DNA from 3 places in the Streptomyces sp. NPDC037401 genome. Region 1 is predicted to be linked to each of the others. Evidence: riboswitches for the same ligand, from Rfam matches in the RefSeq annotation. Region 1 holds a riboswitch; each other region holds the start of a gene.
The links. Region 1 has a riboswitch for cyclic di-AMP ahead of ACZ7H1_RS26365 (LysM peptidoglycan-binding domain-containing protein). Riboswitches for the same ligand answer to the same signal wherever they lie in the genome.

Region 1 (4,056 bases):
GGGTCGGGGCGGGGGTCGCCGTCCGGGTCCATGCCGGTCGCCGTGAGGAGCGCTGCCGGGTCGGCGGCGGCGCCCGATCGCACGGCCCACAGGGCGGCGGCCGGGCCGAGGCCGTTCTCGACCACGCTCGCGTACATCCAGTGCGTGCCGGTGGTGACGTGGCCCGGACGTACCCACTTGGCCACCCGGTACGCGAACTGCGACCGGTCGAACCCGGCGACGCTGCGTACGACGTAGCCCTCCTGCCGCGCGGTGTCGGGGCGCAGTTCGCGCAGGGCCCGCTCGGCGCGCCGGTCCAGGACGCCGCGCCACAGCACCGGGGCCACCGGGATGCCGAGCCGCCGCAGGAAGCGGACGGTCTCGTCCCACTCCAGGCAGTGGTCGCCGTCCCAGACGGAGAAGCCGTAGAACCAGCTCTCCAGGTCCCGGTAGGCGAGGGAGTGCCGGGCGTGGAGGTTCTCCCCGCACACGCGCCGGCCCGCGGGGATGGCCGGGCCGATGCGCCCCTGGAGGGCCTTGACCCAGGTACGGGAGGGATGGTGCCCGGAATCCGGCGAGCGGGCGTGCAGGCCGTCGCGGTAGAGGGTGGTGTTCTCGCCGTCGAGCTTCTCGGTGACGACCACCTCGAGGCCCCGCAGCCCCGCCAGGTCGCCGGTGCGCACGTCGTCGGACGTGGCCCCCGGCGACCAGGGCAGGTGGGGCGTACGGGGGTACTGCACGCGCATGGTCCGCTCACTCCCGGCCGGTTGGGTCGGGGTCCATCCTGAAGCGGTGACGTGCGGTTCTGCCAGCGAATTCCCGGCAGCGGCCGTGGATCGCCGGCCGTGGATCAGTAGGCGCCGAAGACGTTGTCGATGGAACCGTAGCGGGCGGCGGCGTAGTTGCAGGCCGCGGTGATGTTCGCGACCGGGTCGTAGGCGTCGGTGGAGGTGCCGGGCACGTGGTAGGCGCGGAACGTCGGCTCGATGACCTGGAGGAGACCCTTGGACGGGGTGCCCGCAGCGGCGTTGGAGTCCCAGTTGTTGATGGCGAGCGGGTTGCCGGAGGACTCGCGCAGGATGTTGCGGTGGATGCCGTTGTACGTGCCGGGGATGCCGCGCTCGGCCATGATGGCCAGCGATTCGCGGATCCAGCCGTCGAGGTTGTTCGGGTAGGCCACCGCCGCCTTGGGCGCGGCCTGGCGCGCGGAGCGGTCGGCGCGGGCGGGGGCGGCCGCGCGGTCGGCGGCGGGCTTGGCCTTCGCCGTGTTCTTGGAGCCGATGGTGAGCTTGAGGCCGGGGCGGATGATTGACGGATCGTCACCGATGACGGTCCGGTTGTCCTGGTACAGCTTCTTCCAGCCGCCGCCCAGTTCATGCACCGCGGCGATGCGGGAAAGCGTGTCGCCAGCGATCACCGAATAGGTGACGGGGCCCTTCTGCGCGGCGGCCGGAGCCGCAGCCGGCGCTGCTGCAATGACCGCGGCCTTTGCGGTGGCGACGGAATGCACGGCCTGCGGCAGTGCGTGGGGCGCCGTGGCCGGGACCGCCTGGGCGGTGGTGGCGGCGATCAGCGGGAGGGCCAGGGCGGCGCCTCCGGTGCCTGCGGCCGCGAAGCCGCGGGTGAGCGGGTTGTTCTTCGGGCGCCGGTGCTTTCCCTTTGCGGGCATGACGGATTCCTCTCCCGCGCCTGCGAGGTGAGCTGTCGGGTTCGGGCCGGAGCTGCCCGGCCGCACGGCGTGTACGTCGTACACGTCGCGCGGCTTCACCCCGAGCCGGTCCGGGTCGCGGATCGGCGGCTTACCTGGGTCCCCCGCTCCTGCCGCGTCGCGCGTGGGTGGATTCGGTGTCCGGGCGGCGGCAGGATTAGGCGTTCCGTCCGGAATGACGGTGACGCTAAGGGAAAGGCGATGAACAGAACAAGCCCTGAATTGCGTGAGCTAATTCCCAAGACCGAAAACCGGAAAAAGGATCATTAAAGATTCAAGGCACCCCGGGCCAACTTTCTTTCCAGGAAAGGAGACTTGGCCGGGACGGGAACGACGCGCCGGACCCCGGGCGTGACCCAAGTCACGGACGACGGCCAGGTGCGTGATTTTCACGTGATCCGTTATGGGAACGCGATAAGTCCGGATAAGAGCACTCAAATATGCATCAGCGGGCAGCTCGCCCAATTCTCATCAATTCGGACATCCGACCGTGTCGGTGCGGGCGTGACTGGGTCATGCTGTTGCCCGGTGGGTTCTTCGGTGACCGGGAGGAGACTGCGGTGGGCGGCGGGAATGCGGTGCGGATCGAACGCGACGGGCCGGTCTTCACGGTGATCCTCGCCCGGCCGGCGGTGCGCAACGCCGTCGACGGGCCGACCGCCGCGGAACTGGCCGACGCCTTCAGGGAGTTCGACGCGGACCCGGATGCGGCCGTCGCGGTGCTGTGGGGCGAGGGCGGGACGTTCTGCGCGGGGGCCGACCTCAAGGCGGTGGGCACGGAGCGGGGGAACCGGGTGCTCGCCGAGGGCGACGGGCCCATGGGGCCGACCCGTATGCAGCTGGGCAAGCCCGTGATCGCGGCCGTGGCCGGGCACGCGGTGGCCGGCGGCCTCGAACTGGCCCTGTGGTGCGATCTGCGGGTGGCCGAGGAGGACGCCGTCTTCGGTGTGTTCTGCCGCCGGTGGGGCGTGCCCCTGATCGACGGGGGCACCGTACGGCTGCCCCGCCTGATCGGGGAGAGCCGGGCGATGGACCTGATCCTGACCGGCCGCCCGGTGCCGGCCGCCGAGGCGTACGCCATCGGGCTCGTCAACCGGCTCGTGCCGCCCGGCGAGGCCCGGCAGGAGGCGGAGCGGCTGGCCCGCGAACTCGCGGCCTTCCCCCAGCTCTGCATGCGGCACGACCGGCTCTCCGTGCGCGGACAGCACGGGCTGGGCGAGCAGGAGGCGCTGCGCGCGGAGCACCGGCACGGCATGGTGCCGCTCACGGCCGGGGAGACGCAGTCCGGGGCCGGCCGCTTCGCGGCGGGCGCGGGGCGGCACGGCAGCTTCACGGACTGACCCCGGCGCCCGCGTCCACCGCGGCCCGGGGACGGGGACGGACGGGGGACGGGGGACGGGGGACGGGGCAGGAACGGGTCAGGTGTGGCTGGTGTCGATGACGCAGAAGCGGTTCCCGTCCGGGTCCGCCAGGACCACGAAGTCCGGGTCCTGCGGGTACAGGTCCCAGTCCACCCGCTGCGCGCCGAGGGAGACGAGCCGCTCGACCTCCGCCGCCTGGGCGGCGGCGTCCTCGGCGTACAGGTCGAGGTGGGCGCGGGGGTGCTCCTGGAGCGGGGTCTCGCTGCGGCCCAGCGCCAGTTGGGGCCCGTCTCCGGCGGCGGGCACGAGCACCACCCACGCCGGTGTCGGCACCGGCTGCTCCCGGGGCACGTACCCCAGTGCCTCGCACCAGAAGGCCGCTGCACGCGGCACGTCGGACACACCCATCACGAACGACCCGATCCTCAGCATGGGACCGAGTCAACCAGACGGCCGCCCGGCGTGTTCGGCCCGGTACGCAGGCTCACCACCCCGGCCGCCGAGGCGGTCCTCGGGACCATCCGCCCGACGGGGCCGGGCACTTGGGCCGCATCCGTGCCCATGACAATGGTCCGATGAACCGAATCGTCCGGTGGACCCTTCCCCTGTCCGTGGTCCCCGCCCTGCTGCTGTCCGGCTGCACCTCGGAGGAGAGCGACCCGTCCGACCGGCCCGCCGTCGCGGGGCCCACCGCCACGACCACCGCCGCGCCCGCCGGGGCGGCCCGGCTGGCGGACCGCTACCGGAAGTCCGGCGGGCTTGCCGAGGTGTACGGGATCCAGCGCACGGACGGGCCCGGCGGCGTGCCCCTGCTCACGGTGTGGACCCGGGCCGGGCACAGCGACGCCCGGCACTTCGAGGAGCTCAAGGACTCGGTCGCCGGGTACGTGCGGGGCTCCGAGGGCGTCTCGCTGGACAAGGGCTACCTGATGGACGTCTTCGGCCGGGACGGCTCGCTCCTGCACCGCCTCGACGCACGCCTCTAGCGGGCGCCCGGCGCCGGATCGA
Region 2 (4,056 bases), on a different contig from region 1:
GGTGTGCAGGACCTTCTTGAGGGTGTGGTAGACCTCGGCACCCCAGCGGAGGGCCTCGGAGAAGGACTCCGCGCCGATCGGCGCGATCATGAACTCCTGGATGTCCACGTTGGAGTCGGCGTGCGAGCCGCCGTTCAGGATGTTCATCATCGGAACGGGCAGCAGGTGCGCGTTCGGGCCGCCGAGGTAGCGGAAGAGCGGCAGGTCCGAGGCCTCGGACGCGGCGTGGGCCACGGCGAGCGACACGCCGAGGATGGCGTTGGCGCCGAGGGAGCCCTTGTTGTCGGTGGCGTCCAGGTCGAACATGGCCTGGTCGATCAGGCGCTGCTCGGTGGCGTCGTAGCCGACCAGCTCGGGGCCGATCTGCTCGATGACGGCCAGGACGGCCTTCTCGACGCCCTTGCCCATGTAGCGGTTGGGGTCACCGTCGCGGAGCTCGATGGCCTCGAAGGCACCGGTGGAGGCGCCGGACGGAACGGCAGCACGGCCGGTGCTGCCGTCGTCGAGGCCCACCTCGACCTCGACCGTGGGGTTGCCTCGGGAGTCCAGGATTTCCCGGGCTACGACGACGTCGATGGACGGCACGAGCATCTCCTTCTGGGATGTGACGCTGGGTGTGCGGTGGCGCGTGGGCCGTGCGGTGGCCCTGCCGGTCTAGAGCCTAACCGCCCCGGGGCGGTCGGCCGCCCGACCGCCCGGGTCCTGGGACGAAAAAGGGTCCGAATACCCGTGTTCCAGGACAATCAGCCCTTGATCAACTGCCCGGAGACACGCGTCCGCCCGGTGCGCCGGGGGGAAGTGCGCACCGGGCGGGGCCTGGTTGCCGCGGTCCGGCCGGGGGCCGGGGGAGGTCCGGCCGGAGCCGGGCGGGGTCAGGAGAGCTTGAGCATCTGGCCCGGGTAGATGAGGTTCGCGTCGCTCACGATGTCCTTGTTCAGCTCGAAGAGCTTCTCCCAGCCGCCGGACACCTTCTGGGCGTCGGCGATGGTGCCGAGGGTGTCGCCGGCCTTGACCTCGTACGAGCCGTTGCCCTTCTTGTAGCCCGTGGCCGGGGCGGCGGACGGCGCGGAGGCTGCCGGGGCCTTCGAGCGCTCGGAGCGGGTGGTCGGCGCCGACTCCTCGCGGGTCTCCTTGCGCTTCTCGGCCGGCTTCGAGGAGCCGGAGGAGGAGCCCTCGTCCGAGGAGCCGCCGTTCGAGGCGCGGGACAGGCCGACGCCGCAGCTCGGCCAGGCACCCTTGCCCTGGACCGCGAGGACCTTCTCGGCCACGGCTATCTGCTGGGACTTGGAGGCCTGGTGGGCGTTGGGGGCGTAGGCGGTGCCGCCGAAGCCGGCCCAGGTGGACGGGGCGAACTGCAGGCCGCCGTAGTAGCCGTTGCCGGTGTTGATGGACCAGTTGCCGCCGGACTCGCACTGGGCGACGGCGTCCCACTCGGAGGTGGTGGCGGCGCTGGCGGTGCCGGCGGCCATGAGCGGGGCGGCGACCGCGGCACCGGTGACACCGGCGAGGGTCACGATGCGGGTGGCCTTGCTGGGACGACGGTGCTTGCCCTTGCCCGAAAGCAGCATGGAACTTCTCCTCACCGACGCCTGCGAGGTGAGCTGTCGGGTTCGGGCGGATGAAGTCGCCCGGCCGCGCGACTGGCGCGCGGCTTCACCCCAAGCCGTTCCGTGACCGTCTCTCAACGGCCGGGTCCGGCACTTACCTTGGGTCCCCCGCTCCTGCCTTCGGCGCTTGCGCGACGACTGTTCCCCCCGTCCGCCGGCAGGATTCGGCGATGCGGTCGAAGGAGCCCGCGGTGGCGAGCGGTTCAGACCGTAGACAGACGTCTCCCCGATGTTCAAGGTCGGACATCGGGGAGAAAACGCCCTTACCCACCCCTACGCGGGAAGCGTTTGCGCAGGTGAGCGGGTGTATTACGGAACCATCACGGCGGAACTCGCCCACTGACGGGAAGAGATGCATGTCTCACTTCGAAGAAGTCGGACATTTGCTACCGTAACGGGTCATCAGGGCCGCCCGAAGTGCCCCTATTTCTCGCTTAGATCGAGATTCTGGCCAGGCTTGATCAGGTCCGCGTCTTCGCCGATCAGGCGCTCGTTCGCCTCGTACAGAGCGTTCCAACCGCCCTTCACGCCCTTGGCATCCGCGATCTCCGACAGGCTGTCACCCGGCTTGACGGTGTACGAGGGCTCGGGCGTCACCTTCGACGGGTCGTCAGCGCCGAGCGGGATCTCGTCGGCCGGCGCGCCGCGGTGGCGGCCGGTGCCCTCACCCGGAGCGGGGGTGGTGGTGGCGCCGGGGGTCTCCGGCGCGGCCTGGGTGGCGGGGAAGCCGGGGGTGCCGGGCAGGACCGGCGTGCCGGGAGTCCCGGGCGTGAGGGGCAGCGTCGGCGAACCCGGGTCGGTCGACCCCGGGGTGCCGGGAGTTCCGGGCGTGCCCGGGGTTCCGGGAGTGCCGGGCGTGCCCGGAGTGCCCGGGGTCGTGGGCGTGCCCGGGGTGCCGGGCACGGTCGGCGTACCGGGGGTGGCGGGCGTGGTCGGCGTACCGGGCGTCGTCGGCGTGCCCGGGGTCGTGGGCGTGCCGGGGGTGGCCGGCGTGCCGGGGGTGGCCGGGGTCGCGGGCTCCTCCGGCTTCCCGGCGCCGGGGACGACGTGGTCCGGGCGGACCGGGGAGGGGGCCACCGGGCGCGGGGACGCGGCCGAGCCGGGGTCCACGTCGGCGGCGGGGCCGGACTTCGTGAGCCCCGAGGTGCTGCCGCACAGCGGCCAGGCCTCGGGCCCCTTCGAGCCGAGGACCTTCTCGGCGACGGCTATCTGCTGCGAGCGGCTGGCCAGGTCGGCGCGCGGGGCGAACTCCAGCCCGCCCGCCGACTTCCACATCTCCTGGGTGAACTGCAGCCCGCCGTAGGAGCCGTTGCCGAAGTCGGCACTCCAGGTGCCACCGCTCTCGCACTCGGCGACCTTGTCCCACGTGGCGGTGTCCGCGGCCGACGCGTTCGTGGCGGCGAGCAGGGGCAGCGCGAGTGCGGAGCCGGTGACTCCGGCCGTGACGACGAGCGCGGGGGCCTGACGAGGGCGCCTGTGACGGCCGTTCCCGGAACGCATGTGTTGGACCTTTCACGTGGGGGCAAAGGGGCGACGGCGAACGTAGCGGGCTTCGAACGCTTGTCACAAGTCGATGCAGCGCAGATCACGTAAAGGTCACACTCCTGACGCCTTGTCAGGAATGATTGACTCCGGTTCAGTTCGTTTGCGGGGTGAATTCCACGGGAAGTGTGCGCAGCCCGCGCATGATGAGCCCGCCCCGCCAGCGCAGTTCGGACGGATCGACGGCAAGCCGCAGGTCCGGCAGCCGGGTCAGCAGGGTCGCCAGCGCGGTCTGGCCCTCCAGCCGGGCCAGCGGAGCGCCGAGGCAGTAGTGGATCCCGTGCCCGTATCCGAGGTGCTGGTTGTCCGTGCGCGAGAGATCCAGGGCGTCCGGGTCGGCAAAGCGCGCCGGGTCGCGGTCCGCGGCAGCCAGGACGACCAGCACCGGGTCCCCGGCCGCGATGTCCCGGCCGCCGAGGGTGAGCGGGCGGGTGGCGAACCGCCAGGTGGCCAGCTCGACCGGTCCGTCGTAGCGCAGCAGCTCCTCCACACCGGTGGCGAGGAGTCCGGTTTCGCCCGCAGCGAGGGAGGTCTGCAGCCGCGCGCGCTGTTCCGGATTCGCAAACAACGAGTGAACGCCGTTGCCGATGAGGTTCACCGTGGTCTCGAAGCCGGCGAAGAGCAGGATGAAGGCCATGGCGGCGGCCTCGTTCTCCGTCAGGTGCTCGCCGTGGTCGCTCGCCCGGATCAGACCGGAGATGAGGTCGTCGCCCAGGTCGTCCCTTTTGCGGTGGATCAGCTCGACGAGGTAGTTCCGCATCTTCTTGACCGACCGGGCCACTCCCCCGCGCGGACCGCCGCCGTGCCGGATCATCATCCCGGCCCAGTCGCGGAAGTCGTCCTGGTCCTCCCGTGGTACGCCGAGCATCTCGCAGATGGCGTAGATGGGGAGCGGGAAGGCGAACTC
Region 3 (4,056 bases), on a different contig from region 1:
CTGCGCGGCGGCGCTGATCGCCATACTGGCGAACAGTTTCGCGACCCGCTGGATAGCCGCGGCCACCGCCGACCCGTACGACGCCGACCAGCTCGGCTCGATCGCGATCGCGCCCGTCGTGGAGGAACTGGCGAAGGCCGCCGCCCTGCTGCTCGTGTTCGTGTTCCGGCGGCGGCACCTGACCGGGCTCACGGACGGCTTCGTGCTCGCGGCGTTCACCGCCACCGGCTTCGCGTTCACCGAGAACATCCTCTACCTCGGCAACGCCTTCGGCGAAGACCTCGGCAGCGGCACCTCGGTGCTGGCCTCGATGACCGCGGCGACCTTCTTCGTGCGGATCGTGATGTCGCCGTTCGCGCATCCGCTGTTCACCGCGCTCACCGGGCTCGGCTTCGGACTGGCCGCCCTGACCGGCGCCGGCACACGCACCGGCACCGGCACCCCTACCCGCACGCGGGCCCGCCGCGTGCTGTTCCCGCTCGCCGGGCTGCTGCTGGCGATGGGCGTGCACGCCCTGTGGAACAGCTCTCCGGAGTTCGGCGAGCACGGTTTCTACGTCGTCTACGGGACCGTGATGGTCCCGGCGTTCGCCCTGCTGACCTGGCTGGCCGTCAGACGTCGAGGCCCTTGCTCTGCAGCCACGCCATCGGATCCTGCGTCGCCCCTCCGGTCCGCACCTCCAGATGCAGATGGGGTCCGGTGACGTTGCCGGTGGCGCCGACGCGGCCGATGGTCTCGCCGGTGCTCACGGTGCCGGAAGTCACCGACATCGAGGACAGGTGGCAGTACCAGATCTCCGTACCGTCATCGAGCCGGAGCACGATCCGGTAGCCGTACGCACCGGAGTACCCGGCCGACACGATCGTGCCGTTGTGGACGGCCTTCACCGGGGTGCCGGTGGGCGCGGCCAGGTCCAGGCCCGTGTGGTACCCGGAGGACCACATGGAGCCGGGGACGCCGTAGTGCGAGGTCACGGTGTACGAGGAGGTGGGCAGCGCGTAGCTCTTGGCGAGCTTGGCCAGCCGCTCTTCCTCGGCCTTGGCCTCGGCGGCGGCCTTCGCCGCGGCCTCGGCGGCGGCTTCGGCGGCCTTCGCCTTGGCTTCGGCGGCCTTGCGGGCGGCCTCCCGCTGTGCGGCAGCCTCCTTCGCGGCGGCCTCTTCCGCCGCCCTGGAGGCGGCTTCCTTGGCCTCGGCGGCCGCGGCGTCCGACTGGGACTCGGCCTGCTGCAGGATGCGGTTGCGGAGCACCTCGCCGGCGTCGGTGCCCGCCTCGGCCTGCTGCGGGCTGACACCCGCGGTGGTGAGGGGCGCGGCCACCGGGACGGTGTCGGCGGAGACCTCTTCCTCACCCGCGTCGCCGGGGAGCAGCGAGGGTATGGATATGGAGATCTGCGGCCGGTCCTGGGCGGTGGCGATGCCGCCCGCGCCGACGGCGGCGATGACGCCGACGCCGAGGACCGTGGAACTGCGGGCGAGGCCGCCGCGCTGCTTGGCGACGCGGTGGCGGCCGCGGACGGGACGGACGGAGTCCTCGGTGGGGTTCCACTCGCCCCACGCACCGGCGTTGGGGCCGTCGAGCACCTCGGAGGCTTCAGGGACAGGCCTGTTCGACGCCACGGGGGCGCACTCCTTTCCTTCCTTCTCGCCTACCGGGTTAGCTGACGGGTTCGGAGCAGGAAGGTCTCCTACGGGCCCAATCGGACCCGATTCACCCCAAATTGGTGGTTCCCCGGTTCCCTTGCGGAATTCGGCGCGCACGCGCGCGGCGCCGTCTGGGGCGACGGCTGGGACAACCGCGCTGCGTTATCGAACGGTAATAGACACAGGGGAGTGAATCCAAGCTGTTGCGATTGTTCCTTCGCGTGTATCAGCCACGCTCTGACCAGCTCTGGCCTGGACTTTTACTAACAAGAGTGGGCCAAAGCGGACGTTCTCCCGACCCCTTGGGTATCTCTCCAGCCACACCAGCCCCCTGACGGATCGTCAACTGCACTGCGGAGCGCGCCCTGTTGACTACCGTGCGTGAGCACGAAGTCTACCGGTTCCGGACCACCGGGACCGTACGCCGCCGGGCCGGCTCCCCCTCCAGCGGCCGCCCGACCGCCAGCAGCGCCATGTCGTCCGTCGCCCCGCCGCCGGTGTGCCGGCGCACGTCCGTGATCAGCGCGGTCAGCAGCGCGTCCGGCCCGGGGAAGATCCGCCCGCGCAGCCGCTGCGGAGGGTCGTAGAACTCCCCCGCCCGGTCCCGCGCCTCGGTCAGCCCGTCCGTGTACACCAGCAGCGTCGCCCCCGCCGGGAACGCCCACTCGTCCGCCAGGTCCGGGTGGCCGGCGGCGAGCTCGCCCATGCCCAGCGGCAGCGCGTGCTCGGCGGGCTCCAGCGCCCGCAGCCTGCCGTCCGCATGCAGCAGCAGCGGCTCGGGGTGCCCCCGGTTGACCACGCGCAGCACGTCCCCGCCGGGCGGGATCTCGGCCAGCACGCAGGTGGTGAACCCCTCCACGGCATCCAGGCTGTCGCGCCGCGTGCCCTCGCGGTCGAGCGCCCGCTCCAGCCGGCGGGCCACCCCGGTCAGGGTGGGCTCCAGCTCCGCGGCCTCCCGGAAGGCCCCCAGGACCACCGCGACGGCCTCCACCGCCCCCATCCCCTTGCCCCGTACGTCCCCCACGGCCAGCCGGACCCCGAACGGCGTCTCCTGGACCGCGTACAGGTCGCCGCCGATGAACGCGTCCGCCTCGGCGGCCTCGTACCGGGCGGAGACGTGCAGCCCGCCGATCCGCTCGGCGGGCGTGGGCAGCACGGCGCGCTGCGCCGCCTCCGCGATCTCGCGGGCCGAGGCGAGCCGCTCCCCGCTGCGCCGGACCACCCGGTTGATCAGCACGGCGAGCCCCGAGACGGTCAGCACGGTCACCAGCTCGGTGAGCGCCTCCACCTTCCAGGTCGTGCCGTGGTGGACGTGCAGCAGCAGGACGGTGCCCGAGGCGAGCGCGCCGGTGAGCAGGGTGGTGGCGAGCGCGAAGAGCGGAGCCGCGACCAGCGGAGCCGCGGAGAAGAAGGGCGAACCGGTGAAGCTCGGCGGGGTGAGCACGTCGAAGACGAGCCCCAGCAGCACCAGCAGCACGGGCAGCGCGCGCACGAACCTCCGGGCGATCGCGCTCCCACCAGCCTGCCCCTGCCCCACCACGGTGTTCTCCTGCCCGGTCCGCTCGCACGGGTGCGGACCGCTGCCGCCTCGCCCCACAAGGCTGCGGCCGCACCGCACGGCCGGCCACCGGGCCACGGCCGAAAGGGGTACGGAACGACGAAGGCCCGGATCCGTGAGGATCCGGGCCTTCGTACTGGAGTAGCGGGGACAGGATTTGAACCTGCGACCTCTGGGTTATGAGCCCAGCGAGCTACCGAGCTGCTCCACCCCGCGTCGGTAAACACCACTCTACGCTATGCCGGAGGCCCTCCGCGCCACCTTTTCCCGCAGGTCACAGCGAGCCGACGAATCCGGCGAGGTTCCGCCGGGTCCTCTCGATCTGCTCGTCCACCGTCAGCGACTCCTCGAAGCGGCCGCCGGGCTCCGGCAGCTTCTTCCCGCGCACGTACAGCGAGCAGGCCAGGTCGGTGCAGACGTAGAGGCCGACGGAGTTCCCCTCCCGGCCCTCGCGGCCCCGCTTGCGGGCCGTCATCAGCGAGACCCCGCCGCCCGGATGGGTGGTCAGGCACAGGGAGCACATGCTGCGGTGCAGGAACCCGCGCTTGACCTCGGGGAAGCGGAGCGTGATCCCGACGAGCCGGTCCTCGTGCTCGGTCACCAGATAGGTGCGGTCGGGCGCCGAGAGGTCCCGCCAGCCCAGGAAGTCGAGGTCCTCCCACGGCCGCTCCGCCAGGTCGCGCGGCAGCGGCAGCCGCTGGGCCTCCCCCTTCGAGCAGTTCACGAACGACGTGCGGATCTCGTGCTCCGTCAGTGCCTTCATGCCCTGGACGCTAATCTTCCCTAGGATCCCTAGGCAAACGATTAACCTACCTAGCCAGTGCGCAGCACGCAGCAGCCGGCAGCCGGCAGCCACAG

Region 2: linked by a shared signal. The riboswitch ahead of ACZ7H1_RS13865 (transglycosylase family protein) and the one ahead of ACZ7H1_RS26365 (LysM peptidoglycan-binding domain-containing protein) in region 1 are both predicted to bind cyclic di-AMP.
Region 3: linked by a shared signal. The riboswitch ahead of ACZ7H1_RS11070 (M23 family metallopeptidase) and the one ahead of ACZ7H1_RS26365 (LysM peptidoglycan-binding domain-containing protein) in region 1 are both predicted to bind cyclic di-AMP.

The regions. Positions count from the first base shown of each region.
Region 1 is NZ_JBVJWO010000028.1:5,997-10,052, forward strand. It holds gene ACZ7H1_RS26360 (RNA ligase family protein) at 1-725, opposite strand, end outside; gene ACZ7H1_RS26365 (LysM peptidoglycan-binding domain-containing protein) at 830-1,648, opposite strand; cyclic di-AMP (ydaO/yuaA leader) riboswitch at 1,653-1,822, opposite strand; gene ACZ7H1_RS26370 (crotonase/enoyl-CoA hydratase family protein) at 2,248-3,027, shown strand; gene ACZ7H1_RS26375 (VOC family protein) at 3,106-3,480, opposite strand; gene ACZ7H1_RS26380 (hypothetical protein) at 3,624-4,034, shown strand.
Region 2 is NZ_JBVJWO010000011.1:97,276-101,331, forward strand. It holds gene eno (phosphopyruvate hydratase) at 1-591, opposite strand, end outside; gene ACZ7H1_RS13865 (transglycosylase family protein) at 873-1,568, opposite strand; cyclic di-AMP (ydaO/yuaA leader) riboswitch at 1,572-1,743, opposite strand; gene ACZ7H1_RS13870 (transglycosylase family protein) at 2,031-3,107, opposite strand; gene ACZ7H1_RS13875 (cytochrome P450 family protein) at 3,244-4,056, opposite strand, start outside.
Region 3 is NZ_JBVJWO010000009.1:19,194-23,249, forward strand. It holds partial or broken gene ACZ7H1_RS11065 (PrsW family intramembrane metalloprotease) at 1-622, shown strand, start outside; gene ACZ7H1_RS11070 (M23 family metallopeptidase) at 612-1,616, opposite strand; cyclic di-AMP (ydaO/yuaA leader) riboswitch at 1,628-1,762, opposite strand; gene ACZ7H1_RS11075 (PP2C family protein-serine/threonine phosphatase) at 2,035-3,180, opposite strand; tRNA gene ACZ7H1_RS11080 (tRNA-Met) at 3,341-3,414, opposite strand; gene ACZ7H1_RS11085 (FBP domain-containing protein) at 3,473-3,961, opposite strand.